DNA from 4 places in the Buttiauxella noackiae genome. Region 4 is predicted to be linked to each of the others. Evidence: predicted binding sites of a transcription regulator. Region 4 holds the regulator's gene; each other region holds the start of a gene.
The links. Region 4 encodes LexA, which represses DNA repair genes until DNA is damaged. Its sites were predicted from a motif close to TNCTGTATGTACATACAGNA; they were not measured.

Region 1 (7,827 bases), on a different contig from region 4:
GATAGCGTTATCCATGCCGAGCATGTTCAGCCACTCGCGGGCAAGTTTCTGCTGGCGGTCCGAAACAGCCTGATAAATGCCAATCGAATCAAAATAGCCCGACAGCACAACGTTGCGCACCGTGGTGCTGACGCGGTAGTCCAGATGCAAATTGCTGCTGACATAACCGATGTGCTTTTTGATATCCCAGATGGTTTCACCGCTACCACGGCGGCGGCCAAACAGCGTCAAATCATTACTGTAACCCTGCGGATGATCGCCCGTTATCAGACTCAATAATGTCGATTTACCCGCTCCGTTCGGGCCGACGATTTGCCAGTGTTCGCCTGGGTTTACCGTCCAGGAAAGCTTATGCAGGATCGGCCTGTCGTTATATTCCACAACGCCGTCGCGCAGAATAATCCGTGGCTGATCTTCCGGCAGTGTGTAGCGCGCGCTCGGATCGTCCGCTTCGGGCAGCGCAACGCCCGCCAGTTTTTCACTGTGCGCGAGTTGGGCAATCAGCGCCTGTTCAAGGAGTTTTTGTTTTTCGCCGACTTCAATCAGTGCGCAATCGGCCAGCACGCCAGCGTGCTGCACAAAATCAGGGATTTCATCGAAGCGGTTAAGCACCAGTACAACGGTATAACCTTGCGTGCTCAGTTCGCCCAATAATCCGGCCAACTGTTCGCGGGATTTCACGTCCAGCCCGTCAAACGGTTCATCAAAAATCAGCAAATCTGGCTGCGGCATCAGCGCCTGGCAGAGCAAGGTTTTGCGTGTTTCACCCGTCGACAGGTATTTAAAGCGGCGAGTCAGTAATGGGGTAATGCCAAAAAGCTGCGCAAGTTTCTGGCAGCGGTTTTCATCTTTGACTTCATCCTGAATAATTTCCGCCGTCGTGCGGCCTGTATCGTCTTCGTCAGGGCTCAACAGGTCAGTGTTATTGCGCTGCCATTCATCGCTGACTAATTTTTGCAGTTGTTCAAAGGAAAGATGAGCAATGCGCGAAAATGAACTCTCGCGTTTGCCTTTCTGCACGGGAAGGGAGCCTGCAAGTGCGCGGGCGAGGGCTGATTTCCCACTGCCGTTGGCACCCACAAACGCCCAGCTTTCACCGGCGCGAATGGTTAAGTCATTGAGGGCCAGAGTTCGGGTGTCGCTAAGGTGAAAGATCCCTTGCGAAATTTGCAACGTCGACATAGTTCATCCCATTTTTTGCAGTCATTAAACTCAGATTTACGGATTGCCTGTCTTGTTGTCAATTCGCCAGTTTTATTTAGCACAGAGTGGCGATAATCACGCGATCGGCATTAAAAAATGCTATGACTTCAGCACCTTCTACCAGTTGCTGGGTTTCCACTACATTATTTGGAACGGTAGCACAAAGCGTTTGTCCATCAGGTAATTGCACCAGAACTTCGCTTTGTTCCGCACCTTGCTGAATATTGCTGACAATGCCGGTGAGTTGGTTTTCTGCGCCACTTGCACGTTTTGCATCGGTGGTGATTTCTACCCACGGTGCTTTAATCAGCACTAGGACTTCTTTGCCTTCGCTCAAACCCAGGCGTTCTGCGCTTTGACGGGTAATTGCTGCTTGTAAGCGCGTCGAACCATCAGCCAGCAATATATCAACATGTTGCTGAACTTTTTCACTGTCACGGTGCAGCACGGTGCCAAAAAGCTGATTACGGGCGCTGGTTTGCAATGAAAATCGTGAGATTGCCGCGAGTAGACTATCGAGCGGCAGCGCGTCATCACGCAGTACATCAAAAGCTTTTTGTTGGATTTGCGCCAGCAGTTCATACAGTTGGATAAGACGTTCGCCATAGCGTGTCAGTATCGCGCCTCCGCCACCTTTACCGCCTGTTGCTCGTTCAACTAATGTCTCGTCGCTTAACTGATTCATCTCGTTGATAGCATCCCAGGCACTTTTGTAGCTGATGCCCGCAAGCTTTGCACCCTGGCTAATTGAGCCGGTATGTTGTATTTGTTTAAGTAGCGCGATACGACGTGGATCGGCGAACAGCCGCTGCTGGAGTTTCAGCGTCAGTAAAATTTCAGCTTGCATAACCTCTCCGCAATAATGAAAACGCCATTTTCCTCTATTGCGCGGGGTTGGGCAAATCGCACAAAAGGAGAGTGCGTTTTTCTGTCAGCTCGTTAGAATAGCCGCTCTCACTTTTGTTGGAGGCATCCATGTTAGAGTTATTGAAAAGCTTGGTGTTTGCCGTGGTCATGGTGCCAATCGTTATGGCGGTGATCCTCGGTCTTATCTATGGATTGGGTGAAGTCTTTAACGTCTTCTCAAAAGTCGGTCATCGCGACCAACCGAAACAAAACCATTGATTTTCTAACGCCCGCTGATGCGGGCGTTTTCTTTATACTCTATACAACTCAGTTAAGTTCATTAGAAGTTCAGTAACGGCAGCACCGTCGGTATTTGCGACAGCAGGTAAAGCACCAGCCCGATTGCCCCCCCAACCAACGTGCCGTTAATACGGATAAACTGTAAGTCTTTACCAATATTCAATTCGATTTGCCGCGACATATCCTGCGCATCCCAACTTTTGACCGTGTCGCTAATATGGCGAGTCAGGAACGCAGCAAACTCAGGAGCAACCTTTTGTACTGCCTGTTCCAGATGCTCGTTTAATGAAGCGCGTAACGCGCTGTCAGCAACCAACGTTTCCCCAAGCCACTGTCCAGCCTCAGCAATTCGCTGTTTCACTCGCGAGTCCTCAGCATTAACATCAACCTTCAGCCATTGCCGTAAATCGCCCCAAAGTTCGCCCAAATAGCGGTTAAACGCCTCATCCTCTTTCAAATAACTCTTAATGTTGTCTGCTTTTTCCGCCATCTGAGGCGAGTGTTTAAGATTCTCAATGAGCTTTAATGTGGCGCGATCAAATGCCTGGCGGATCTGGTGGCCTTGATCGTGACTGATATCATCGAGAAATGAGTTCACCGCATTGGAAACCAGCTCTGCACTGTGCTCCCCGAGCCATTCTGTTGGTAACAATTTAGCTTTACGCGGGTGCTCCGTTTCTAGCCAGCGCACAATCTGGTGGGCAATAAACGCCCGCGTACTGTCACGTTTAATCAGTGCCAGCATTTGAGCAATCACAGCATCAAGCAGTTCCTGATGGCGGTTATTTTTGGTCAGGCTTTCCAGCAACAGAGCACTTGAATGCGTTAAATCGACTTTATCAATGGCCTTATGCACCGCCTGGCGAATCAAGCGCTGGATACGCGCATCGTCTGTTAAGTCCAAAAATGCGCTCATCACTTGCAGCAGATGCTGACCAACGCGCTGTGCATTGTCGGGCTTGCTAAACCACTGGCCAATCATATGCGCCGGTTCGTGTCGGCGAATCAGCGTTATTAGTGATTGAGTATCAAGAAATTTTTCCTGCACAAAGACACCCAGGTTTTCACCAATGCGGTCTTTGTTGCGCGGAATAATCGCCGTATGACGGGAAATAAAGGGGATTGGCACGCGATGAAACAATGCGGTAACGGCAAACCAGTCAGCGAGTGCACCTACCATAGCGGCTTCAGCAATCGCTTTTAAGCCGCTAACCCAGAATCCCGGTGGCAAAAAGAGGGTTATCACAAAAGTCACAGCCGCAATCAGCAGCAAGGAAAGCGCAAGGCGCTTGGTGCGTTTCAGTTCAGTCATTTTCTCCATTAACTAAGCATAGAACGGTGAGGGCTGAAGCGGTAGGGCAAATGTGGGTTGCGATTCATCTTGATCTGTTTCGGCTAATTAAATTCTCCACCTCTTCAAATCGTTATAAGAATCTGCCTGCAAGTGACTTGATCGGCTCGTTCATTTAACGATACTGTATATATATACAGTAAATTGTTCGTATGGGATTCAAAATGTCGCAAACGTTTTTAATTTTTTATCAATCAACGACGTATGGAGAATGACTATGGCAGCCTTTCCATCACCTGCACAGGACTATGCTGAAAAGGGCATCGATCTTCATGAGTTACTGGTTAAGCGTCCTGCTGCTACATACTTCGTGCGCGCATCTGACGATTCGATGAAAGAGGGCGGTATCGGCAATGGTGACCTGCTGGTAATCGACAGTGCAAGAACTGCGGTGCATAACAACATTGTCATTGCGGCGATTAATGGCGAATTTGTCGTCAGACAACTACAGCTCAGGCCTGTGATTCAATTGACTCCGCTTAATCGTTCTTTCCAGCCCATTCGTCTCGGTGAAGAAGCGCTGGAGATATTTGGTGTTGTGACTTACGCCATTAAACAGATGAGTTAATGATGTTTGCCCTGGTCGATGTAAATAGCTTCTATGCCAGCTGTGAAACGGTTTTTCGACCCGACCTGAAAGGGAAACCGGTGGTGGTGTTAAGTAACAATGATGGGTGCGTGGTGGCCTGCAACGCTGAGGCTAAAAACTGTGGTGTACAAATGGGTGGTCCCTATTTCAAACAGAAGGAACTCTTTCATCACTATGGTGTTACTGCTTTTAGTAGCAACTACGAGCTGTATGCCGATATGTCCGAACGGGTGATGACAACGCTGGAAGAAATATGCCCGAGCGTTGAAAAGTATTCTATTGATGAAGCATTTTGCTATTTCTCGGACGTGCATAATTGCCGCAACCTGGCGGAGCTAGGGCGGCATATCCGCGCCACGCTTTTGCTATATACCCACTTGACCGTAGGCGTGGGTATAGCTCCGACAAAAACTCTCGCTAAACTTGCGAACCATGCAGCGAAGAAATGGCAGATACGAACAGGAGGAGTGGTTGATCTGTCTGGTGTCGACCTGCAACGTAAACTGATGGCGAAACTGGCAGTCAGTGAAGTATGGGGAATTGGTCGTCGGATTAGCAAAAAGCTCGACGCCATGGGTATCAAAACTACCTTACAACTTGCAGAGACTGACATTCGTTTTATACGCAAACACTTCAGCGTGGTTCTTGAGAGAACGGTACGTGAACTACGTGGGGAATCTTGTTTGGGATTTGAAGAGTTTGTGCCAACGAAACAAGAGATCATCTGTTCTCGTTCGTTTGGGGAGCGTCTTACTGAGTACGAACACATGCGTCAGGCGCTGTGTAGCTATGCGGCACGTGCCGCAGAAAAACTGCGGGCTGAACATCAGTATTGCCGCCATATTTCGGCTTTCGTCAAAACATCACCATTCTCAGCAAATGAACGTTATTACGGTAACCAGGCGATGGTGAAACTCCTGACTCCGACGCAGGATACGCGCGACATTATCGCTGCGGCTACCTGCTGTCTGAACGGCATTTGGCGAAACGGCCTCCACTATCAAAAAGCTGGGGTTATGCTAGGCGACTTTTTTAGTCAGGGGGTGGCACAGCTCAACCTCTTTGATGAGAATCCGCCTCGAGCCAACAGTGAAGCTCTTATGCAGGTCATTGATGATATTAATAATAAGAAGGGTAAAGGGACTCTGTACTTTACTGGGCAGGGGATTGAGCAACCGTGGAAAATGAAAAGAGCAATGCTCTCACCACGTTATACCACGCGTTATTCAGATTTGCTGAGAGTGTAACAAGGGGGAGGTAGTGCCCGGAGAGTTTCTCTCTACTCAAAATACAGACATAAAAAAGCAGCCATACAGGCTGCTTTTTAAGATGTTACTGGTCGGCACGGAGAGATTCGAACTCTCGACCCTCGCCACCCCATGACGATGCGCTACCAGGCTGCGCTACGTGCCGAAGCATGAAAAATAATACTACTTATCTGGCGATCGTTTGCAAGATGGCTTATTGCTAACTGGTTCATAAATATACAATCAGTTGGCAATAAAGCGCTTCTCATCCGTCAGCACTTGCAGCAATAACCCAAGCTGTGGCTTGGTTTCTTTGATGCTTTCGCCTTTCAGATCATACATCCGATAGTTGCCATTGTTATCAAGCACCAGCGTCATGGTCGGCAAAGTAATCGCAAGGCTGTTGTTATCAGCACCAACCACCCAGTTATTACGGCGTGTCGCGGCAAACAAGTCTTCACCTTGTGAATATTCATTCGCTGGGTTTTTGACATGAAGCAGGCGCTGCATCAGCGTTGTCATGACATCCTGGTGATCGGTGAGCTTCGTAATGGTCTGCGCAGGTGTGCCCGGCCAATGGATAACCAGTGGCACCTGAATTCGTGAACGTGACCATGCGAAGGAGTCTTGCTGCTCTTTACCAAGAGGTACACCGTGGCCTGCGGTAATAATCACCACTGTATTCTGGAGCTTACCTGAGGCTTCTAGCGCATCAAGTACACGTTTGATTTGCTCATCAACGTTACCAGCTGCGCGCGCATAGCGGCGCGCAAAGGCTTGCTGATTAGTATCTGCCGTGATGCTGGTGCCGTTAAAGGCAACCCATGAGAACCAACGATTGTCATCAGATGCGTACTGTGTCAGCCAGTTAATCCATTGCGAGGCTGTTTGTCCATCAGATTGGCTCTGTGCTGAAGGCAAAGAGAAGTCAGACAACAGGGCCTGGCGGTACATTGACGAGTCAAAACCATCGGAAGCGAACAGCCCCAATTGATAACCTTGTTGGTTCAATGCAGTAATTAATGCTGCTGGGATTCGGGCTGATAAAACACCATCCATATAGGCAGGCGAAATCCCATAGAACAGGCCAAAAATACCGCTGTCGGTACCGTTACCTGCACTCATATGTTGCTTGAAGTTAATGTTACTGGCCGCAAACTCGTTAAGATTCGGCAGGTTTTTCGGCGCGTATTCAGCGTTCAGACCATCGACGGTAATCAGCAATACATTGTGGCCCGCGCCCATATCACGGAATTGCAGATCGCTCAGTGGGTACTGTACTGATACAGCTTCAGGATTACCCTGTTCCACCAGTCGACGTTGGTACTCTTTCGCATCCAGCAGGCCATGTTTTTCGAGGAAACGACGGGCTGTCATTGGATAGGAGAGCGGCAAGTTGGCACGCTGCATGGTAACCGGGCGATAGAAATTCGCATCAGCCCAGATATACATAATATGGCTGCTGAAAAATGCGACAAAAAACAGCACAACAACAGGTTTTGCATAGTGTTTACGACGCCCCAGGCTGCGCAGTTTCTGCCAGCTCCAGGTCGCAAACAGCATTTCAATCAATAAAATGACCGGTACGCTGATAAACATCAGCTGCCAATCTCGCGCCATTTCACTCTGGTCGGGGTTAATCACCAGTTCCCAGACAATCGGATTAAGATGGAGATGGAAGCGAGTAAAGACTTCGCTGTCGATAAGCAGAAGTGTCATGCCTGCGGTAGCAAGCGCAGCCGAGATAAAGCGCATCAGGCGCTGTGACATCACAACGAAGGTCAGCGGGAAGAGAATCAGCAGGTAAGTGGCGAAAACCACAAAACTAAAATGACCGATAACACTCAGCCAGGAGTAGATACGACCCGTGAGTGTTGCCGGCCAGTCAGCGACAAATAGATAGCGGCTACCCAGCAGCGTTGCCAGCAGGATATTGAACAGGGCGAACCAATGTCCCCAACTGACCATCTGGGAAACTTTTTCGCGGTAGCGCTGACGATTCGTCACCATAACGTGTAACTACAATCCCTTAATGAGCTTTGTCTTCGCTCACGGAGGCTTGCAGTGCCTCTGCGAAAGAGCGAGCCAGTGAGCGGCGTTGAGCAGAAGCTACACTGGTATTAATCAGGTTGGTGACCATATTTCCCAGCACCATCAGGGAAAGATCGGTTGGCGTTTGGTGCTTTTCCAGCACGCTCGCCAGTTCACTCAACAGTTCTTCGACGCGTTCGTCACTATAACGGGATATTTGTGGCATAAATTAACAATCAATTAGATTCAGGAAAGGGCGT
Region 2 (7,827 bases), 1.7 Mb from region 4:
TTCATGGGTATGCAGTTGCCAGGTTCTTCATTTGTTCATCCGGATGCCCCTCTACGCCACGAATTGACTGCTGCGGCAGCACGGCAGGTCACGCGTCTGACCGGCAATTGCAATGAGTGGATGCCACTCGGTAAAATGATTGATGAAAAAGTTGTTGTAAACGGCATAGTTGCCTTGCTGGCCACTGGTGGTTCAACTAACCACACCATGCACCTGGTAGCGATGGCTCGTGCGGCGGGCATTATCATTAACTGGGACGATTTCTCCGATCTTTCCGATGTGGTGCCACTGTTAGCACGTCTGTATCCGAACGGCCCGGCGGATATTAACCATTTCCAGGCCGCAGGCGGAGTGCCAGTTCTGATGCGTGAACTGCTCAAAGGTGGCTTGCTGCATGAAGATGTGAATACTGTAGCGGGCTTTGGTTTGCATCATTACACCATGGAGCCATGGTTGGATAACGGCCAACTGGCATGGCGTGAAGGCGCAACTACCGCGCTCGATACTGATGTTATCGCGACCTTCGAAAAACCATTCTCAAAACATGGCGGTACGAAAGTACTTAGCGGCAACCTGGGGCGTGCGGTTATGAAAACGTCTGCGGTGCCGGCGGAAAACCAGGTTATTGAAGCACCAGCAGTCATTTTCGAAAGCCAGCATGACGTCTTACCTGCTTTCGAAGCAGGCCTTCTGGACCGTGATTGCGTCGTTGTTGTTCGCCATCAGGGGCCAAAAGCGAACGGCATGCCAGAATTACATAAACTTATGCCGCCACTTGGGGTATTATTGGACCGCTGTTTCAAAATAGCGTTAGTCACTGATGGACGACTGTCGGGCGCATCAGGAAAGGTGCCCTCTGCAATCCATGTTACTCCAGAAGCTTATGATGGTGGGCTACTGGCAAAAGTCCGGGACGGTGACATGATTCGTGTCAACGGGCAAACGGGTGAACTGACATTGCTGGTCGATGACGCCGAGCTTGCAAAACGCACTGCATACCACCCGGATCTTAGCGCGGAGCGCGTTGGAACCGGCCGTGAACTATTTAGCGCGTTACGCGAACAGTTATCTGGCGCGGAACAAGGCGCGACCTGCATTAAATTTTAAGGACCGGACGCAGCACTTGCTGCTCTGGAAACGAATTATAAAGTTGGTTGAAGAGGCTCTTGAGATGAAAAACTGGAAAACTACTGCGGAACAGATCCTGAAAACAGGACCGGTTGTCCCGGTAATCGTAATTAACAAACTGGAACACGCAGTACCAATGGCTAAAGCTTTAGTTGCAGGCGGCGTACGTGTTCTGGAAGTGACTCTGCGTACTCCATGTGCAATGGATGCTATCCGCGCTATCGCTAAAGAAGTACCAGAAGCGATTATTGGTGCGGGTACGGTTCTGAACCCAGAGCAACTGGCAGAAGTAACTGAAGCTGGTGCTCAGTTTGCTATCAGCCCAGGCCTGACTGAGCCACTGTTGAAAGCAGCAACCGAAGGCTCAATTCCATTGATCCCGGGTATCAGCACTGTTTCTGAACTGATGCTGGGTCTGGACTACGGTTTGAAAGAATTCAAATTCTTCCCGGCAGAAGCTAATGGCGGCACCAAAGCGCTGCAAGCTATCGCAGGTCCATTCTCTCAGGTTCGTTTCTGCCCAACTGGCGGCATTACCCCTGCTAACTATCGCGACTACCTGGCGCTGAAAAGCGTTCTGTGCATCGGTGGTTCATGGTTGGTTCCGGCTGACGCGCTGGAAGCAGGCGATTATGATCGTATTACAACACTTGCCCGTGAAGCAGTTGAAGGCGCGAAATAACACGTCATCCTTCGAGCCGTAGATGCGTTGGCTTCCTCGCTCACCCCAGTCACTTACTAATGTAAGCTCCTGGGGATTTGCTGCGTCGCCGCCTTGAAGCAACTCGAATTATTCGTGTTATTGAATCCTCGCTCGAAAGAGCGGGGATTTTTTTAACCCGTTACACTTACTGCTTTTGTTGCGGCAATGGCCCGCGCAATGGCATCTTCTACACTGGAGCCCGTTGCCAGTGCCACACCCATCCGACGCTTACCGTTAATCTCTGGTTTACCAAACAGACGCACTTGCAAGCCCGCGCCTAGTGCGGCGCCCACATTGCCGTACTGCACGTTATCGCTGTTCAATTCTGGAAGGATCACCGCGGAAGCAGCAGGGCCATACTGGCGAATATCGCCAATTGGCAAGCCAAGGAAAGCGCGGACGTGCAACGCAAACTCTGAAACGTCCTGAGAAATTAGCGTCACCATGCCAGTGTCGTGTGGACGAGGGGAGACTTCACTAAAAATAACATCGTCACCGCATACGAACAGTTCGACGCCAAACAAACCGTAACCACCCAACGCCTTCACCACTTTTTCAGCGATTGCTTGCGCGCGACCCAGAGCGATATCGCTCATTTTCTGAGGTTGCCAGGATTCGCGGTAGTCGCCATCTTCCTGACGATGCCCGATTGGAGCGCAGAAATGCACGCCGTCGACAGCACTAATGGTCAGTAGGGTGATTTCGAAATCGAAATTTACCACGCCTTCGACAATCACTTTGCCTTTCCCCGCGCGGCCGCCTTCTTGCGCGTACTCCCATGCTTTGGCTAACTGATCTGCTGTGCGGATAAAACTTTGTCCTTTGCCGGAAGAGCTCATCACCGGTTTAACGATGCAAGGTAAACCGATTTCTTCAACGGCCTGTAAAAATGCCTCTTCGCTATCAGCAAAACGGAAGCTGGAAGTTGGGAGAGAGAGTTCTTCTGCTGCCAGGCGACGAATACCTTCGCGGTTCATGGTCAGTTGTGTTGCGCGCGCGCAAGGCACTACACACTGGCCCTGGTGTTCGAGTTCAACCAACATGTCTGTGGCGATGGCTTCAATTTCGGGAACGATGAAATCGGGCATCTCTACGGAAACCAACTTCTTAAGCTCGGCGCCGTCAAGCATATTAATGACGTGGCTGCGGTGAGCAACATGCATCGCGGGGGCATCGGCGTAGCGATCTACGGCGATAACTTCCAGACCAAGACGCTGGCATTCTATCGCCACTTCTTTTCCTAATTCGCCTGACCCTAACAACATGACTCGTGTAGCTGACGGACGAAGTGCTGTTCCCAAAATTGACATAATCTGTATACCCGAACGGAGAAAATAGACCGGCGGATTATAAACGAAAACGTTTGCGTGCGCAGCGATTTTCCCACTTGCGATACAGGGGTAATATCATTACACTGTTTAAATAAACAGTTAAACCGGAGCTGCAAAATGGCGGTTGAAATCAAATACGTTGTTGTACGAGAGGGGCAAGAAAAAATGTCTTTTGCCAGTAAAAAAGATGCAGACGCCTACGACAAAATGCTCGATCTGGCAGAAGTATTGAGCGAGTGGCTCATACACAGCCCCGTTGCTCTCGAAGAAGGGCAAAACGATGTGCTGGCTATGTGGATGGCAGAAAACAAAGACGTGCTTTCCTCCGTGCTGAAAAGCGGCAAATTGCCGGATCTGGAAAGTGCCACAGTAAGCGATGAAATTGCAGTCGATGACGTGGTTATTGAAGACCCCATTTCTGATGGCAAAGTTGCTGAACACCCGCGTAAACGCACGAAAGCTGCATAAGTTTTATCGCGTCGGGCTCCCGGCGCGGTTCTTTTCTCATCTTTAGCCTTATCAGACACTTCTTGACAGCCTTTGGCTTAACCTCAGATGTTAAGTTCTCACAAAGGGTGTCTCTAATGAGCAATTGGTTACAGCAGCTTCAGTCTATGCTGGGGCAAGCGACGCAATCCATCCAGAATCACACTGGTCAGAATCAATCCTCACAAACTCCTCAGGGAAACAATTCTCAGGGGCTGAGTAAGTTACTGGTGCCTGGCGCACTCGGTGGCTTAGCGGGTTTGCTGCTGGCGAGCAAATCGTCGCGGAAACTCCTGACCAAGTACGGCACCAGCGCGTTATTGGTCGGCGGCGGTGCGGTTGTGGGAAGTGTATTGTGGAACAAATATAAAGACCGCGTGCGTGAAGCCCATCAGGGTGAGCCGCAGTTTGGGCAGCAGCAGTCGCCTGTCGATGTGCGTACGGAGCGCCTGATTACCGCTCTGGTGTTCGCTGCCAAAAGTGATGGTCACATTGATGATAAAGAACGTCAGATTATTGAGCAGCAATTACGTGACGCGGGTATCGAAGGGCCTGGGCGTAATTTAATTCAGCAAGCAATCGATCAGCCTCTTGATCCGCAACGCCTGGTTCAAGGTGTTAATAACGAAGAGGAAGCGCTGGAACTTTATTTCTTAAGCTGTGCTGCAATCGACATTGATCATTTTATGGAGCGCAGTTATCTCAATGCGTTGGGGGATGCGCTAAAAATCCCGCAGGATGTACGCGAAGGTATCGAACAAGATATTCAGCAACAGAAACTCAATCTGCCGGGTTAACCCCGGCATTTTCCTTAAAATCCCACGTTACGCTTGCAAGGCTGTCTGAATTTGCCACCCTTACAGGGTGTTAACTCAAAAAGAAAAATGACATGCCACCAAAAGCAAAAAAAATTCCCCAGACCATGACCATGCATGGTGATACCCGCATCGATAACTATTACTGGCTGCGTGATGATGAGCGATCTGATGCGCAGGTACTTGATTATCTTCATCAGGAGAATGATTACGGTCATCAAATCATGAGTTCGCAGCAGGCATTGCAAGAACGCCTGCTTAAAGAGATGATCGACCGTATCCCTCAGCGTGATATTTCCGCACCTTATACGCAAAATGGTTATCGCTATCGCCAGATTTTCGAAACCGGTAATGAATACGCTATTTATCAGCGCCAGTCTGTGGTGTCGGAGGAGTGGGAAGAGTGGAGCACGCTGGTAGATGGCAATCGCCGTGCTGCCCACAGCGAGTTTTATACCATGGGCGGCATGAGCATTACGCCAGATAACACCGTTCTGGCGCTGGCAGAAGATTTCCTCTCACGCCGTCAATATGGACTGCGCTTCCGCAATCTGGAAAGCGGGAACTGGTATCCGGAAGTGTTGGATAATGTCGATAGCAGTTTTGTCTGGGCGAATGATTCCGCCACGCTTTATTACGTCCGCAAGCATCCCAAAACGTTATTGCCGTATCAGGTCTGGCGCCACACGGTTGGGCATCCATCCTCCGAAGATGAATTAGTCTACGAAGAAAAAGATGAAATGTTCTATGTCAGCGTGCATAAAACCACTTCGAAACACTTCGTTCTAATTTATCTCAGCAGTGCTACCACCAGCGAAGTGCTGTTGCTTGATGCCGAACTGGTAGACGCGCAACCGCAAAGCTTTTTGCCACGCCGCAAAGATCACGAATACACCCTCGATCACTTCCAGCATAATTTCTATATGCGCTCGAATCGGGAAGGTAAAAACTTTGGTTTGTACCGCACAAAAGTGCGTGATGAAAGCCAATGGGAAGAGCTAATTCCTCCGCGCGCAAACGTCATGCTGGAAGGCTTTACGTTATTTACCGATTGGTTGGTTGTTGAGGAAAGACAGCAAGGGCTGACCAGTTTACGCCAAATTAATCGCAAAACGCGCGAAGTGACGGGAATTGCTTTTGACGATCCTGCTTATGTAACCTGGCTTGGGCATAACCCGGAACCGGAGTCTTCGCGTCTGCGTTACGGTTACTCATCAATGACTACGCCAGATACATTGTTTGAACTGGATATGGATACCGGTGAGCGACGCGTGATTAAGCAAACCGAAGTTGCAGGTTTCGATGCCAGCCATTATCGAAGTGAACATGTATGGGTCACAGTACGTGATGGCGTTCAGGTGCCGGTTTCTTTGGTTTACCATCGTGAACATTTCCAGCGCGGGAGAAACCCTTTGCTGGTATATGGCTATGGCTCTTATGGGAGCAGCATGGATGCGGATTTCAGCAGCAGCCGTTTAAGTCTGTTGGACCGTGGCTTTGTCTATGCCATCGCGCATGTACGCGGAGGTGGCGAACTCGGCCAGCAATGGTATGAGGATGGTAAATATCTGAAGAAAATGAACACCTTCAATGATTATCTGGATGTCTGTGATAGCTTGCTTAAACAGGGATACGGTAACGAAAAGCTGCTCTATTCGATGGGCGGGAGTGCAGGGGGCTTACTGGTAGGGGCCGCAATTAATATGCGTCCAGAACTATTCCACGGTGTTGTTGCACAGGTGCCATTCGTTGATGTGTTAACGACGATGCTCGATGAGTCCATTCCACTCACGACCGGGGAGTTTGAAGAGTGGGGGAATCCTCAAGACCCTGAGTATTACCATTACATCAAACAGTACAGCCCGTACGATCAAATCACCGAACAAGCCTACCCGCACATGCTGGTAACCACCGGACTGCATGATTCTCAGGTGCAATATTGGGAGCCCGCTAAGTGGGTCGCAAAACTGCGTGAACTACGTAGTGACGATAACTTGCTGCTTTTATGTACTGATATGGACTCAGGGCATGGCGGGAAATCGGGGAGATTTAAATCTTACGAAGGTGTCGCTCTGGAGTTCGCTTTCTTGATAGCCCTGGCACAAGGAACTTTACCAGGGCGAGCGGGCTAGGCTGTTACTAATCCTCGAGATAATGTTTTAATGTCATTCTAAGATCTGGCGCTAATTCTTTGATGTTATTTAACATCCATCGTAAATAGCCCGGATCTTTATCTGCAATTTCCGCAATCGGCTCGCCGCGATATTTACCAAATGCCATGGTTTTCACAAGCACTGGACGACCTGTAATGGTTACCATTTGGTCTGGTGTCCAACCTGACTCATCCATTATGCGAATCAGTAAAGCAGCGGTGATATAGCAATCAAATAGCGCGCGGTGATGGTGCAGTCCGGCAGGTGTCTCAACTTCCAGCTTAAGGGATTTATATAAACCCATATTGCTGTATTTGATGCCAGGCCATAAACGGCGTGCCAGTTTTACCGTGCAAATCCACTCGCTATCTGGCATTTCAGGCAGCATACGTTGGTCAAAACTGGCGTTATGGGCCACGTAGTATGGGCTGCCGTGATAGCGCGGAATAACATCTTCAATCCACGGTTTATCCGCGACCATCTCTTCGGTAATTTTGTGAATGGCCATCGCCTGGTAGCTAATGGGACGATCCGGGCGTACCAGGTCACTCATCGGATTAACAATCTTGCCATTGACGATATCGACAGAGGCAACTTCTACCACGCCACCCTGTAGACCACAGGTTTCAGTATCAATAATGCGCAGCATATTTACTCCATCAAGCCTTAGCGTGTTTTATTAATGCGCTAGCGTAATGGAATGATTTCCCCGTGCCAACCTTTTGCATCACGTCTTCCAACTGCCAGAAGCTCGCCATGATCGGCGCGAACCACTAATTCACCGCGATCGTCCCAACAAGCGCTACGCCCAGCAGATCGATATTTGCCGGTAGAAAACGCATGGTTAGCTAATAAAACGGGCAAGTTGTATTTATGGGCCCAGCGTTGCAGGTACATTTCATCTTTCTGGTAGCTGATTTCATTAATGAATTTCCCTGTGGCATAGAGACTTGCACCCATTTCAGCTGCACTGCGTGGCCAGGTTTCTTCATCACTGTCGGTGCTAAAACCCATCGCCACGCTACGATTGTGCAAACCTACCAATGGCGTGTGTTGATCGGGTAGATCAATATCGCAGGTTTGTGGTTTGCAGCAGGCTACTCGGGAGCCATCAGGCAAAAAACCTACCGACCCTGGCGATACTCCTTGTTCACTGCGCAAGGGAAGACCCACGACGATAGTCATATGGTGTTTTACGGCGGCATCTTGCA
Region 3 (7,827 bases), on a different contig from region 4:
TCAGCGCTGCCGGGCTATCAACCTCATCTTCAACCAGGCGGCTGAGCTCATTCTCTTCGGTGATGAGTCGCTGGTATTCCTGCAGCAGCACTGTTTCAGGGTCAACCAGCAGTTCACCGCGATAGCCATCGACAACCAATGTGCGGCGATGAAGCACCGAGGGTTGAATATCAGCCCCCATGACGGTTGGAATGCCCAACGCCCGCACCATGATTGCAGCATGCGAGTTCGCAGCGCCATCACGCACCACAACACCAACCAGGCGGCTTTGCGGCAACTCAGCAAGCGTGGTTGCTGAAAGCTCATCAGCCACCAGCACAAAGCGTTCAGGCCATGTATTTGGGCTCTGAATGTTGTCATCAAGATGGAATAGCAGACGTTGACCGAGCGTGCGGAGATCGCCCGCTCGTTCTTTTAGGTAGCTGTCGCTGAGGCTTGCGAATTGCTCCGCAAATTTTTCGATGACTGTTTTAACTGCCCATTCTGCCACCGACCCTTTATCCACCTCTTCGAATAATTCACGACGAAGTCGGGCATCGGTAAGAAGGTGAGAATAGAGGTCAAAGATGGCGGCAGTTTCTTTCTGCGCCCCCGCGGCAAAGCGTTTGCTATAGCGGCGAAACTCGTTAGAAGCCTCTTCAAGGGCTGCAGTCAGACGTTCACGCTCAAGTGTCGTATCAAGTGTAGATGCCTCAGACACTTGCTCCATTAACGGGAGTGTCGAGTCCATCCAACCTTCTGCAATCGCCACACCCGGAGAGGCAGGCAACGCGCGAATACGCGTTTGGCGATATTGACCAAATAAGGCAGCTAGCTGTGATTGAGAGAGGATTGCTGCCATTTGTGTGGCGAGCGTTACGAGAAAAGACTCCTCGCTTTCATCATATTGCCGGTGCTCACGTTGTTGTACTACCAACACACCCAGCAACTGGCGGCGCTGGATGATAGGAACCCCGAGGAAGGCGCGGAAACGTTCTTCTTTTACTGCAGGAACATATTTAAAACTTGGGTGCTTCTGCGCATCCGCAAGGTTTATCGGCTCTGCAAGACGCCCAACCAGTCCGACAATGCCTTCATCAAATGCGAGTGTAATGGTGCGACCACGCGGCTTTTTAAGGCCACGTGTTGCCATCAGATAAAAGCAACGCCTGTCATGATCTGCAAGATAAACCGAGCATACCTCGGTATCCATCGCAAGGCAGATGTCCGTAACCAAAATATCCAGCGCCTCATTGAGGCGCGGGGCACTGGCAACCTTCTCGACTATTTCTCGCAGACGGGTAAGCATTTTTCGCGTGACTTAACCTCTTTTACGTCGCCATGCAGGCGCGTTATTACGTGGTGGCGCAACTTCCTGTAGCGGCATTACGACGCTTGCAAACTCTTTCATCACCCGACGATAAACATCGCGTTTAAAGGAGACGACCTGACGAACCGGATACCAATAACTAACCCAGCGCCAGCCATCAAACTCTGGAGTACTACTGGTTTGCATATTGATATCGTTATCGCTGCTGATCAACTGCAAGAGAAACCATTTTTGTTTCTGGCCGATACAAACCGGCTTTGTGTCCCAACGCACCAAACGTTTAGGTAACTTGTAACGTAACCAGTTTCGGGTCGAGGCGAGTATTCGGACATCTTTTCGCTGTAAACCCACTTCCTCGAAAAGTTCCCGGTACATTGCCTGTTCCGGGGATTCGCCAGGATTGATGCCACCTTGCGGAAACTGCCAGGAATGTTGACCAAAACGCCTGGCCCACATGACTTGACCCTGCCGATTACAGATTACGATACCAACATTCGGGCGGTAGCCATCATCATCGATCACCGGACTACCTCAAAACAAACTTAGATTAGGGCGATTGTTTCATACAAGCGCTAGACGGTAAACCACTGTGTAGCGGTTCTCAGAAGGAATAACATTTGAATAACTCACAAAATATGACCGAGTTATAAACATTAACACCGGTAGGCATCGTAGTTTATTCACTTTTTCTGTGGATATAACTGTGAAGAACTACCTTATACACTCGGGACAACTTAGGATAACTCCTGAAACAGGTTAAAAATACGAAATAAAATAACCAATATATTCAATGCAATAAAGATAAAATGAATAACTCACAGCTTAGTAGTGTGATGATCATCACACATGAAGATCCCTCACTGATGAAAGATCGACCAATGACGTTTTTATCCACAGATTGTGCCAACAAGTTAGTCACAATCTGGTGAAAAAATGGGTTTCACCCCTCAGTCAAGGCTGTAAATCGAACCAGTAGTGGGCATTTTTACCACTTATCCCATTTTTCTGTGGATAACCCGGTGTAAGATCCTGTTCATTGCCAGTGACCAGAATGGGAAAAGGTTTTTTCTAAATCACAAAACGATAATTTTTAATCTTAAAAATGATTAAAAATCAGTAAATTGCCATTCTTATCCCCGGCACGCTAAACTATCTTCCTATCGCGGGATAATTACGATTAATTTTTGACCAGCCAGTAATAAGACACTATGCAAACACTTAGTCCTTTACTTAACCCTCCAGAAAACGAACAGATTTTACTGACTCAAGCTCAGAAACTGGCAGGCTATACGCTAGGTGAACTGGCGACTTTAGCCAGATTACCGATCCCAAAGGATCTAAAGCGCGACAAAGGCTGGATCGGTGTTTTGCTCGAAGTATGGTTGGGTGCCAGTGCTGGTAGCAAACCTGAACAAGATTTCGCAGCATTAGGGATTGAGCTGAAAACCATCCCTGTGGATAGACTTGGCCGCCCGTTGGAAACGACTTTTGTTTGCGTGGCCCCGCTCACCGGCAACACTGGGGTGAGCTGGGAAACCAGCCATGTGCGCCACAAGTTAAAACGGGTGCTCTGGGTTCCGGTTGAAGGAGAACGGCAAATTCCTCTTGCGCAGCGGCATATCGGCACCCCTTTGCTGTGGACTCCTTCCGAAGAGGAAGAGCAGCAGTTACGCCAGGACTGGGAAGAGTTAATGGATTTGATTGTCCTCGGCCAGGTTGAGCGCATCACCGCACGTCACGGAGAAGTGTTGCAGTTACGCCCTAAAGCCGCCAACAGCAAAGCGCTAACCAATGCGTTCGGTGCTGATGGCGCGCCAATTCTTACGCTCCCCCGCGGTTTTTATCTGAAAAAGAATTTCACCGCCGCTTTGCTGGCTCGTCATTTCTTGTTGTAGATTCATTTAACTTGCACCCAGTTCCAGGCTGGCGTTTATAATTGGCGTTTTATATTTTCAGGCAGGATTTTTTAATGTTGTTTGCATGGATTACCGACCCTAACGCGTGGATGGCGCTGGGCACCCTGACGATTTTGGAAATCGTACTGGGTATCGACAATATCATCTTCCTTTCACTTGTCGTGGCGAAGCTGCCGAAAGCACAACAAGCTAAAGCCCGCCGTCTGGGACTGGGCGCTGCGATGATTATGCGTCTGGTGTTACTGGCGTCAATCGCCTGGATGACGCACTTAATTCACCCACTGTTTTCCGTGATGGGCCATGCGTTCTCGGCACGAGACCTCATTTTGACATTAGGTGGTCTGTTCTTAATCTGGAAAGCGAGTAAAGAGATTCACGAGTCCATTGAAGGTGAAGAGGAAGGAATGAAAACCAACGTTCACTCCTTCTTTGGCGCAATCGTGCAGATAATGCTGCTGGATATTATCTTCAGTCTGGATTCCGTTATTACCGCAGTTGGCCTGTCCGATCATCTGTTTATTATGATGGCTGCTGTAGTGATTGCCGTCATGGTAATGATGTTTGCTGCAAAATCGATTGGTGATTTTGTAGAACGCCACCCTTCGGTGAAAATGCTGGCGCTGTCATTCTTGTTGCTGGTCGGTTTTACGCTGATCCTGGAAGGCTTCGATATTCATGTGCCGAAAGGTTACATCTACTTTGCGATGTTCTTCTCAATCGCTGTAGAAACGCTAAATCTTATTCGCAACAAAAAGAACCCGCTTTAATCGTCTCGGGGGAGGTATTCTCGCTTCCCCTCTGTTTCTTTTAAGAATTTACTGCTTACTTTTCCTGGTTGCCCGAGTTATTACTAGACTGTATATGTCATTCCAAACCACACGAGGCGAATAACAATGAAAAAATGGGCAGTTATAATTTCCGCTGTCGGTCTGGCATTTGCGGTTTCAGGTTGTAGCAGCGATTACGTGATGGCAACCAAAGATGGCCGTATGATCCTGACAGATGGTAAACCGCAAGTCGATGACGACACCGGTTTAGTTAGTTATCGCGATCAGCAAGGCAATGAGATGCAGATTAATCGCGATGATGTTTCACAGATCATTGAACGTTAGTAAATACAGCGACTAAAGGTCAGCGCCTCGCTGGCCTGTAATACTTTTTCTTCATTTACCCCCTTCCGCTTTTCCCTTCCCTCTGCCATGTTTATAGTCCATTTTTGTCGGGCGTTTGCCTGACGGATAAGACAGTAGAATAAGGAAAGCGGCTATGCACTATCACCGTATCCCCCACAGCTCTCTTGAAATAAGTACGTTAGGGCTGGGAACCATGACGTTTGGTGAGCAAAACAGCGAAGCCGACGCTCATGAACAACTTGATTACGCTGTCAGCCAGGGCGTTAACCTGATTGATGTCGCGGAAATGTACCCTGTGCCACCTCGCCCGGAAACTCAAGGCTTAACAGAAACCTACGTCGGTAACTGGTTAAAGCAACGCGCGAATCGCGAGAAGTTAATTATCGCCACAAAAGTCAGTGGCCCAAGCCGCAACAACGATGCCGGCATCCGTCCCAATCAAATGCTGGATCGCCGAAACATTCGCGATGCGCTGGACGCCAGCCTGAAACGTTTGCAAACCGACTATATCGATCTTTATCAAGTTCACTGGCCGCAACGAGCCACTAACTGCTTTGGCAAACTGGGATATACATGGACCGATAACGCAGTACCGGTCACCCTACTTGAAACCCTGGAAGCACTCACCGAGTTCCAGCGTGCCGGGAAAATCCGCTATATCGGTGTCTCCAATGAAACGCCATGGGGCGTGATGCGTTACCTGCAACTTGCTGAAAAGCATGATTTGCCGCGTATCGTCACCATTCAGAACCCCTACAGCTTAGTAAACCGCAGCTTTGAAGTGGGGCTTGCAGAAATTACTCAGCGCGAAGGTGTGGAGTTGCTGGCTTATTCCTGTCTGGCGTTCGGAACACTGACGGGTAAATATCTTAACGGAGCTAAACCTGCTGGCGCTCGCAACACGCTGTTTAGCCGCTTCACTCGTTATAGCGGTGAACAGACTCAGCATGCGGTTGCAGCCTATGTTGATGTTGCGAAGCGACACAATATTGACCCAGCCCAAATGGCACTCGCATTTGTTCGCCGTCAGCCATTTGTTGCCAGCACGCTGTTAGGTGCCACCACACTTGAGCAGTTAAAGACTAACCTTGAGAGCCTACATCTGGACCTAAGCGAAGAGGTGATTGAAGAGCTGGAAGCGGTGAACCGCGTTTATACTTATCCTGCGCCTTAAACTATAAACCCCTCTCCAGTTGGAGAGGGGAAATTCTCTATTTCTGACGAACCTGCCAAACCCACAATCCTGCAATAGCCAGCGCAAACACAGCACCGAAACCAATGCCAATGCCGACTATCGATGCGCCAGTTTTAACCGCCAGCGAATACAACCCAAGCATCAGTAACATCGCGGTATTTTCACCGAGATTCTGCACTGCAATCGCATTCCCTGCGCCCACCGAATGCTTCCCTCGTTCCTGAAGCAATGCGTTCAGCGGCACAACGAAGAAACCACCCATAATACCAATCAGCACCAGCAGCATATAAGACGGCAGCAATGCGGTTTGCATGGCGAAGAACAGTACGCCAACGCCAATCAAAATACCGGCAGGCATACAACGCGCGACAGTTTTAAGCGTCACCAGTTTTGCCGCTGCACCGGCCCCAACGACAATCCCCACCGCCACCATCGCATTCAAATACGTTGGCGTCGCGTTATCGGTAATACCCAGCGCGACCGGCACCCACAACACCAGCAAGAAGCGCAATGTTACGCCTGCACCCCAGAACAAACTGGTGCCAACTAACGAGAAACGAGTTTCACCGTTGTGCCAAAGTGTACGACACGCCGTGAAGAAACTGCGCGTCATCGGTGTAAAGCGCCATGACTGACCAGGGCGCGCAGGGGCAAGTTTTGGGATGAAGAGGTTGGCAACAACCGCACCCGCATACACCAGCACGCACACGCTCAGTGCCGCCAGGATATGCCAGTCGGCCAGCACACCGCCAGCCATTGAGCCAAGCAAAATTGCGGCAATGGTCGAAGATTCCATCAGGCCATTAGCCTTCACCAGACGATCGCCGGTGGTAAGTTCACCGAGAATGCCATATTTAGCCGGTGAATAAGCAGCAGCCCCCACGCCCACCAGCGTATAGCCGACAAACGGATTGAAGCCAAAACAGATAATTGCCGCTCCCATCAGTTTGAGGCTGTTGGCGAACATCATCACCCGTCCCTTGGCAAAGCTATCAGCTATCTGGCCGACAAACGGAGCAAACAAAATGTACGCACCGACAAAGACCATCTGTAAAACAGGCTGGCTCCAGTCGGGATAGAACTGTTGTTTCAGCACCGCAAGCGTGGCAAACAACAGTGCGTTATCACCAAACGCCGATAGAAACTGTGCGCCGGTAACTGCCATCATACCTCTGGACCAGATAGAGGTGTCGTTCACGGCATTATCATGCATTCTCTGTCTCCGGCTGGTCTACCAGCGCTTTCAGGCTGACATAATCTGGTTTACCGCTACCTAACACAGGCAACTGTTTCAGGAAGCGAATATCACGAGGAATAGCCAGCTCCGGCACACCATTTGCGCGAGCATATTGCAGCAGTTTTTCGCGGTTAAGTTCGTTATCAGTGGTGAACATCACCAATGCCTCACCCTTTGCTGCATCCATTTTGATAACGGTTGCATGCATTTTTTCTGGAGAAACACCGAGTGCCAGTTGCTCCACCATTTCCAGCGAAACCATTTCACCAGCAATTTTTGCAAAGCGTTTTGCTCGCCCCTGAATTACACAAAAACCATTTTCATCAAATTTAACGATATCGCCCGTGTCATACCAACCCGGTTCAACTTCACCCAGTGCATTTTCAGCGCCCGGCGCTTCCAGTACACCAGGGTTTTCCACACGAAGATAACCTTTCATGATGTTCGGCCCCTTCAGTTGTAGCCGCCCGCCATCTTCAATACCGGGAACCGCCATCAGACGGGCATCCATCGCCGGGAGAATGCGCCCCACAGTCCCGACCTTCGCCGCCATTGGGACGTTGATAGAAACTACTGGTGCGCACTCGGTTACGCCGTAGCCTTCAAGAATGCGCAAGCCGAATTTATCCTGCCAAAGCTGTTTGGTGCTTTCCTGGAGTTTTTCCGCCCCTGCTACAACATATCGTAAACGGAAGAAATCATATGGGTTTGCAAAACGCGCATAGTTGCCGAGGAATGTGGATGTGCCAAACAGCACGGTACAGTTACGGTCATAAACCAGTTCCGGCACAATGCGATAATGCAGCGGGCTTGGGTACAGGAAGACCTCCGCACCGGTTAATAGCGGTGTGAACAAACCTACCGTCAGGCCAAAAGAGTGGAACAGTGGCAACGCTGACATAAAGCGGTCATTGGCCGTAAAATCAGCAATAGTGCGAATTTGTTCAACGTTTGCCAACAGGCTTTTATGGCTATGCACTACGCCTTTTGGATTCCCTTCAGACCCGGAAGTGAACAGCACCATCGCCGCATCTTCT
Region 4 (7,827 bases):
TAAACCGGAAAGCCAGGCTTTACGGGCATGGATGATAAACATCTCGCATTCACCCTTCCCGGCTACCGTGCCAATAAAATCGCAAAGAAATTCGTAGCTATCCTGGTCATCAATGCCGATACGGGTTTTGACGGTAACCGGAATAGAAACCACATCACGCATCGCTTTAATACAATCGGCAACGCGTTGCGCATCAGCCATCAGACAAGCGCCAAACATGCCGTTTTGTACGCGGTCAGATGGGCAGCCAACATTCAGGTTAATTTCGTCGTATCCACGCTCTTGCGCCAGTTTCGCGCAAATAGCCAGTGCAGCCGGATCGCTACCCCCTAATTGCAGCGCGATAGGGTGCTCGTCTTCGCTGTACGCCAGATAGTCTCCTTTGCCATGAATAATCGCACCGGTTGTCACCATTTCGGTGTACAGCAGTGTCTGACTTGATAACTGACGCAAAAAATAACGGCAGTGGCGGTCGGTCCAGTCAAGCATCGGTGCAATAGAGAAACGATGTGGCTGGAAAGGAGTCTGGTTAGTTTGTGAGGACATAGGCGCTGGCATTTACGGGCTACGGTTAAAAAAGGGTCGCTACTATAGCATAAAGCAGCGTCGGGACACCCGCTCGTCCCGACGGCTAAATTTATCAGAAGGTCACGCTAAGCTGCGCTCCGGCACCCCACGTCTGGTCTTCGCCGTACAATCCCATTAAATCAACATGAACACGATTAAATGGCGCAAAACCAACGCCGCCGGTAAAGACGTTGCTGTCGTTTGATTTGACGTCGGCACGATAACCCGCACGCACGGCAAGCCAGGACAGCGGAGTAATTTCCGCCCCCACGCCTACGTACTGCGAGTTTTCTTCGCTTTTGAAACCTTTGGTTTCGGTGAGATCGCCATCGGCGCTAAGGGTGATGAGATCGTTATGCCAGGCCACACCCGCCGTCACTAATGGACGAATCTGGTATGTGTCTTTGTAGTTCGTTGTCTCACCGGTTCTGCCATTGGTGATCAGAATATCTTTGGTATCAATGTCACGCGAAATCAGGTTCTGGCCGCTCAGACCGACCGTCCAATTTTCGCCGAGATCGGCCGCCAGGCCCGCATCCACGTTAAAACCGGTATCATCATTGCGGTAGCGACTATTGTTCCAGTCATCGCTGTTGTAGGAATAAATCGAAGTGGTGTAGTTATACAACCAGGTTTTTTGCAGCTTAGGCGTAACACCTACGGAAACCGGCACTCCGCCAAGATCAAATTGCTTCGCCATCGCCACGCCGTAATCAGAGACGATTGCCGCACGGCCAGAAGCGGTAGAGTTCAGATTGCTGGTAATAACATCGGAGCCATTAACAGCTGCGTCCAGTGCAACGCTCCGGGCCACAGCCCTGGAGTCTGCGATACTATTGAGATAATCAATATCTTGCTGATCAATTGAAGAGTTGACGTGTGCACGCGCATAAGCCTTCGCGACAAAAGCCACCGACAGCACATCGTTTGGGATACTTACGGCGATGCTGGCACCTGCTTTTGCATTCGCCGTTTTGCCTTTCAGGTCTTCAAGCTCACCCGCCAAATCACCCGCAGCCCCCTGAAGCTGATTGAGCGAACCATTTGGGTTAAAAAGGATATCCTGCAGGGTAAGATCGTCTATAACATCTTTGTATTGATTGACCTTATCGCTAATATCATCAATCTGATCCTGCAGATTATCTTTATCGGTAATTTGTGCACTCACAGACGGCAGAATCACCGTCACAGTATCGTCCTGCTTAGCCTTAGCCAGCAGTGCGGGGTTCGTAAGCACCCCACTTCCGTAGCTCGCGGAAGCGACACCCGTTCCACCCATTGCATCACTTCGAGCTTCAGACCAGGTGCCCGCCGCAGAAGCGTGATTTGCCATAAATAAAGATGCGGCGCTAAACGCCGCCAAAGTTTTCAATTTTTTCATTCACCACACGTCCGTCTGTTAATCAGATGTAATTACTGCCCCTGCCAGTTATGACTGAACAGAGGCGGACTATTGCTGTGAATAAAAGGCTGAAAAGTGGGCTGTTTCGCCCATCGGAATCCCGTTTCTATCCTTCAGGATTATGAGTTCAAAATTTCCATGCAAACTTATTTATAGTTTACCGTTCGGTTTTCGTGAAGGCTGACCGTCATGTGGACCGAAAAATTGCGGGGGGTGATCAATCCAGCGATCCTGACGCTGTGCGGCATAGCTTGCGTTTAGTGGGTAATAAATTCGGTTCTCAGCTTTGTTTGCCTCCCCCACAATCAGCAGCCGGACTTCATGCTCGGTGTTGTTGATAAAGGTATGGCATATGCCTGTTCCTGCCGGGAAACCAACGCTATCGCCAGGCTCAAGTGGGTAAAGGTGCCCGTTAATCCACACCTGTGGATGCCCTTCGAGCACATAAGCAAACTCTTCTTCGCTGCTTTCGGCATGAGGATAAGATGTGCGACGACCAGGTAGCAGGCGCTCATGATGAATTCCCAGACGATTAAGACCCAGCTTGCGGGCCAGCGGTGCGCCAATAGAAAACCGTTCTGCACTGTCTGGATAAGTCGAATCATCGTCACCTTCTATTTCCTTCCAGTGGCGAATGCAATCAGGTTTATTCATAACAAACTCCGGGATAGTCATCTCAAAAGGTTGTGGCTAAGCGCACCACTCGGCGTTTTTTGTGCGTTGTGATAAAGTGTAGGGCTAATCTACGGGGGAATACTGATGGACATCACGACTTCACAAAACGTGTTAGCGCAGGCTGAAAAACTATGCGAGCTGCGTAATGTGCGCCTGACACCACAACGTCTTGAAGTATTGCGTTTGCTGACTCAGCAAGCTGGTGCTATCAGTGCTTATGATTTGCTGGATTTACTGCGTGCCAGCGAACCGCAAGCTAAACCTCCGACAGTGTATCGTGCACTCGATTTTCTGCTCGAACAAGGTTTTATACACCGTGTAGAGTCCACCAACAGCTATGTGTTGTGCAATCTTATCGATCAGCCAATTCACTCATCTGCAATGTTTATTTGTGACCGATGTGGTGCGGTGAAGGAACGTAGTGCGGAAGGTGTGGAAGATATCATGCACCAACTGGCTGCCCAACTAGGATTTGCTTTGCATCATAATGTTATTGAGGCACATGGTTTATGCAGCGCGTGTGCAGAAGTAGAAGCTTGTAGCCATCCTGATGCTTGCGGGCATGATCACTCAATTCAATCGAAGAAAAAGTCGCGCTAAACAGCGTTGATTTGAAAGGAAGGGAAAGGAACGGTACCTCCATGTACCTGGGCGGGTAGCCTATGAGATTTCACACATCTGAGAGTTGCTGATTACCAGCGGTACTTGTTATGTGTTTCCCACTCACCGACTTCTTTCTCTGCCTGATCCTTCTGGTATCCATAGCGTTCCTGGATTTTACCGACTAGCTGATCGCGTTTGCCTTCGATGACAGTCATATCATCATCAGTCAGCTTGCCCCATTTCTCTTTTACTGTGCCTTTGAACTGTTTCCAGTTACCGCCGATTTCGTCTTTATTCATATTAATATCCTCATCGTATCGGTTAAGAACTGCTAAATAATTACCAACGTCCATTGTGTTGCCGTTCGACTAACACCCACTATCTGCTGGACGTGATAATAATTGTAGCCAAGGATATGGCAGTATGGATAAAACTAAGAATCTTTAACCACATGGCTTAAATTTGTACATTGGTAAACCAACTATTTTGCCGCCAGTGGCGACGCCAAATCCACCCCAAAGACAAGCCTCGTAGTGCCAGAAACACCGCGATGGATAGCCACAAGCCGTGATTGCCTAAATATGGAACCGTGAAGAGCGTTAGCCCGAAACCCAGAGCGGCAACCGCCATGCTATTTCGCATCTCAGCGCCTCTTGTCGCGCCAATAAACATCCCATCCAGCAAGTAGCACCAGACACCGACTACGGGTAACACAATCTGCCAGTGGAGATAGCGATCGGCCTGGAGCTGTAATTGGGGAATGGACGTCAGAAGAGAAACAATTTGCTCACCAAACAGGGCATACACAAGGGCAAACATCAGCGCGACCAAACCCGCCTGGCGACAAGCCGCACCCCAGACCTCGAGTAATTGACCGCGATTTTTTGCACCATAGGCTTGCCCGGAATGGGCTTCGACGGCATAGGCAAAACCATCAAGCGCATAAGCGGTAAACGTCAGAAGCGTCATCAACACCGCATTGACGGCTACGATTTCGCTGCCCAGGCGCGCACCGAATATAGTCACTGAGGCGAAACAAACCTGTAGCAGCAGCGAGCGCAACATGATGTCCCGATTGAGCGCCAGCAAGCGGCGAACATTGCCACGCCACGAGTTTTTGAGCATCTCAAAGCTGATACCCCGTAACCCCATCACCTTTTTCACCATCAGCAATCCGATGATAAATGTCGCGTATTCAGCAGTGACAGTCGCAAGCGCCGCCCCCTGAACATCCATATGCAACCCCATCACCAGCCACACATCCAGTACGATATTCAGGACATTGCCGACAACCAGCAAGATAACCGGAGCTCGCGCGTACTGAACACCTAACAACCATCCCAGTAAAACGAGGTTTGCAAGCGAGGCTGGCGCACTCAGCCAGCGGATTTCAAGAAAGCGTTGCGCTTGTACGAGCACATCCTGATTGCCGCCGACAATTTGTAAAGCGAGTGAAATGAGGGGATCACGCAGTAAGACAATTGCCACCCCAGCCCCTAGTGCCAGTAATAATGGCTGCACTAGTGCACGAGCTAACGCTGAGGGATTATTGGCTCCAAAAGCCTGCGCAGTTAACCCTGTGGTACTCATTCGCAAAAACAGCAGCAACATAAACAGGAAGCTGGTTGCTGTCGCACCAATGGCAACACCGCCCAGATAAACAGGGCTATCCAGATGACCAATAACAGCCGTATCGACAAGGCCAAGCAGCGGGACGGTAATGTTGGAGAAAATCATGGGTAAAGCGAGGCGCCAGAGCGCACGATCCGCCGTGGAGAATAATTGCATGACCTCTCCTGAAGGAGATCAAAGAGAATTAAGACGGTGATGCGCACTCTAAATGCGCATCACCTGAAGAGATTTTACAGCCAGTCGCCGTTGCGAATAACCCCAACAGCCAGCCCTTCAATAGAGAAGTTATGCTCACGCAGGTCAACTACAATCGGTTCAAACTCACTGTTTTCTGGCAGCAAATGAACGGTATTGCCCTGTTGTTTTAGACGTTTAACGGTAACTTCATCGTCGATACGCGCGACAACAACCTGGCCATTACGCACATCCTGTGTTTTATGAACCGCAAGCAGATCGCCATCCATAATGCCGATGTCTTTCATCGACATACCGCTGACGCGCAGCAAAAAGTCAGCATTCGGTTTAAACAGTGATGGGTCGACCTGATAATGGCCTTCGATGTGTTGCTGTGCCAGGAGTGGCTCACCTGCAGCAACACGCCCAACCAGCGGAATACCGGAGACTTCTTCCACCAGCAAACGGATGCCGCGTGAGGCACCAGAAACAATCTCAAGCACACCTTTACGGGCAAGTGCTTTTAAATGCTCTTCAGCGGCGTTCGGAGAACGGAACCCCAGACGTTGAGCAATCTCGGCACGAGTCGGTGGCATGCCGGTCTGGCTGATATGATCCCGAATAAGATCAAACACCTCTTGCTGCCTGGTAGTTAACGCTTTCATTCCGCCCCCTGGGTGTTTATACAGTTATGCTGTGAGTATATACAGTCAAAGGTCAATTTGGAACCATAAATTAAGCAAAAAACCAGGCACTTAACTATTCTGGAAAGATCACCGCAAATGCGACCAAAGCAGCGTGACCCAGGTAATTACCGCGAGGATAATTGCGATTAATACAGCGGCCGAGCCCATATCTTTGGCGCGTCCTGAAAGCTCGTGATAATCAGTGCCAACACGGTCGACAAGGGCCTCAATAGCGCTATTGAGAATCTCAACAATCATGACCAACACGACTGAACCGATAAGTAGAATACGGGTGATAGGATCGACATCTAACCAACATGCGATGGCAATGGCGATAACGGCAGAAACGCCTTCCTGGCGGAACGCTGCTTCATTGATCCAGGCAGCTTTAAGCCCTTTCCAGGAATAGCCTGCGGCTTTGATGATACGGGTAAGTCCAGTGGTACTGCTCGCCATTTTGGGAAACCTTTTCAAATTATTTGCATCAATGCTTGTCAAAATTATAACGCCACAGAAATCTGGGTGAGATTCTGATATTCTTGCGGCGAATTTGCATCATTAACCTGAGGCTTTACATCGTTTATGTCAGGCTGGCCAAGAATCTACTACAAATTACTTAATTTACCATTAGGCGTTCTGGTAAAGAGCAAGTCCATTCCGGCTGATCCACAAGCCGAACTGGGCTTAGATCCCACACGCCCAATAATGTACGTTCTGCCTTATAACTCAAAGGCGGACTTATTAACCCTGCGCGCACAATGCCTCGCGCACAACTTGCCCGACCCTCTCGAACCGTTAGAGATCGACGGTGCGGTATTGCCGCGCTATGTCTTTATCCATGGCGGTCCGCGCGTGTTCACCTATTACACGCCAAAAGAAGAGTCGATCAAGCTGTTCCATGATTATCTCGACTTACACCGCAGCAATCCAAATCTGGATGTGCAGATGGTGCCGGTATCGGTGATGTTTGGCCGCTCTCCGGGCCGCGAAAAAGGCGAAGTTAATCCGCCATTGAAAATGCTTAACGGCATTCAGAAATTTTTCGCAGTCTCGTGGCTTGGGCGCGACAGCTTTGTGCGTTTCTCTGCACCAGTTTCGCTACGCCAGATGGCAACCGATCACGGTACAGACAAAAAAATCGCCCAAAAACTGGCACGCGTGGCGCGTATGCACTTTGCTCGCCAGCGTTTAGCGACTGTTGGCCCGCGTCTGCCGGTACGTCAGGATCTGTTTAATAAGCTTCTGGCCTCAAAAGCTATTGCCCGTGCAGTAGAAGATGAAGCGCGCAGCAAGAAAATCTCCCATGAAAAAGCGCAGCAAAATGCTGTTGCCTTAATGGAAGAGATTGCGGCGAACTTCTCTTATGAAGCCGTTCGTCTAACCGACCGTGTGTTAGGTCTGACGTGGAACCGTTTGTACCAGGGCATTAACGTTCATAACGCTGAGCGTGTGCGCCAACTGGCTCATGACGGCCATGAGATTGTCTATGTGCCCTGCCACCGCAGCCACATGGACTACATGCTTCTGTCTTACGTGCTCTATCACCAGGGGCTTGTTCCTCCGCACATTGCGGCGGGTATCAACCTGAATTTCTGGCCAGCAGGCCCGATCTTCCGCCGCCTGGGCGCGTTCTTTATTCGTCGTACCTTTAAGGGCAGCAAACTCTACTCCACCGTGTTCCGTGAATATCTTGGTGAGCTGTTCAGCCGTGGATATTCCGTTGAATACTTTGTGGAAGGTGGCCGTTCTCGTACCGGCCGTTTGCTTGACCCGAAAACCGGTACGCTGTCGATGACCATTCAGGCCATGCTGCGCGGCGGTACTCGTCCAATTACATTGGTGCCGATTTACATTGGCTACGAGCATGTAATGGAAGTGGGGACTTACGCGAAAGAACTGCGCGGTGCGACCAAAGAAAAAGAGAGCTTCATGCAGATGGTGCGTGGGCTGAGCAAGCTGCGTAACCTCGGCCAGGGCTATGTTAACTTCGGCGAACCAATGCCGTTGATGACATTCCTCAACCAGCGAGTGCCTGAGTGGCGTGATTCAATCGACCCGATTGAAGCCATCCGCCCGGCATGGTTAACG

Region 1: the regulator LexA is predicted to act here: its motif matches at 3,823-3,842, upstream of umuD (translesion error-prone DNA polymerase V autoproteolytic subunit).
Region 2: the regulator LexA is predicted to act here: its motif matches at 3,244-3,263, upstream of IX31_RS00645 (YebG family protein).
Region 3: the regulator LexA is predicted to act here: its motif matches at 2,265-2,284, upstream of mutH (DNA mismatch repair endonuclease MutH).

What each region holds. Positions count from the first base shown of each region.
Region 1 is NZ_JPRU01000002.1:980,935-988,761, reverse strand. It holds gene modF (molybdate ABC transporter ATP-binding protein ModF) at 1-1,182, opposite strand, end outside; gene modE (molybdenum-dependent transcriptional regulator) at 1,259-2,050, opposite strand; gene IX31_RS22395 (AcrZ family multidrug efflux pump-associated protein) at 2,179-2,328, shown strand; gene IX31_RS12960 (DUF445 domain-containing protein) at 2,390-3,670, opposite strand; gene umuD (translesion error-prone DNA polymerase V autoproteolytic subunit) at 3,912-4,268, shown strand; gene IX31_RS12950 (Y-family DNA polymerase) at 4,271-5,536, shown strand; tRNA gene IX31_RS12945 (tRNA-Pro) at 5,626-5,702, opposite strand; gene yejM (LPS biosynthesis-modulating metalloenzyme YejM) at 5,780-7,546, opposite strand; gene IX31_RS12935 (YejL family protein) at 7,566-7,793, opposite strand.
Region 2 is NZ_JPRU01000001.1:150,704-158,530, forward strand. It holds gene edd (phosphogluconate dehydratase) at 1-1,107, shown strand, start outside; gene IX31_RS00635 (bifunctional 4-hydroxy-2-oxoglutarate aldolase/2-dehydro-3-deoxy-phosphogluconate aldolase) at 1,172-1,810, shown strand; gene purT (formate-dependent phosphoribosylglycinamide formyltransferase) at 1,963-3,141, opposite strand; gene IX31_RS00645 (YebG family protein) at 3,280-3,630, shown strand; gene IX31_RS00650 (tellurite resistance TerB family protein) at 3,747-4,445, shown strand; gene ptrB (oligopeptidase B) at 4,538-6,595, shown strand; gene exoX (exodeoxyribonuclease X) at 6,603-7,265, opposite strand; gene IX31_RS00665 (carbon-nitrogen hydrolase family protein) at 7,304-7,827, opposite strand, start outside.
Region 3 is NZ_JPRU01000002.1:216,085-223,911, forward strand. It holds gene ptsP (phosphoenolpyruvate--protein phosphotransferase) at 1-1,288, opposite strand, end outside; gene rppH (RNA pyrophosphohydrolase) at 1,301-1,831, opposite strand; gene mutH (DNA mismatch repair endonuclease MutH) at 2,518-3,204, shown strand; gene IX31_RS09505 (TerC family protein) at 3,279-3,992, shown strand; gene IX31_RS09510 (YgdI/YgdR family lipoprotein) at 4,119-4,337, shown strand; gene IX31_RS09515 (NADP(H)-dependent aldo-keto reductase) at 4,492-5,532, shown strand; gene lplT (lysophospholipid transporter LplT) at 5,570-6,766, opposite strand; gene aas (bifunctional acyl-ACP--phospholipid O-acyltransferase/long-chain-fatty-acid--ACP ligase) at 6,759-7,827, opposite strand, start outside.
Region 4 is NZ_JPRU01000001.1:1,839,959-1,847,785, forward strand. It holds gene dusA (tRNA dihydrouridine(20/20a) synthase DusA) at 1-546, opposite strand, end outside; gene IX31_RS08310 (conjugal transfer protein TraF) at 641-1,948, opposite strand; gene IX31_RS08315 (cupin domain-containing protein) at 2,120-2,623, opposite strand; gene zur (zinc uptake transcriptional repressor Zur) at 2,729-3,244, shown strand; gene IX31_RS08325 (CsbD family protein) at 3,337-3,546, opposite strand; gene dinF (MATE family efflux transporter DinF) at 3,704-5,035, opposite strand; gene lexA (transcriptional repressor LexA) at 5,110-5,718, opposite strand; gene IX31_RS08340 (diacylglycerol kinase) at 5,827-6,195, opposite strand; gene plsB (glycerol-3-phosphate 1-O-acyltransferase PlsB) at 6,322-7,827, shown strand, end outside.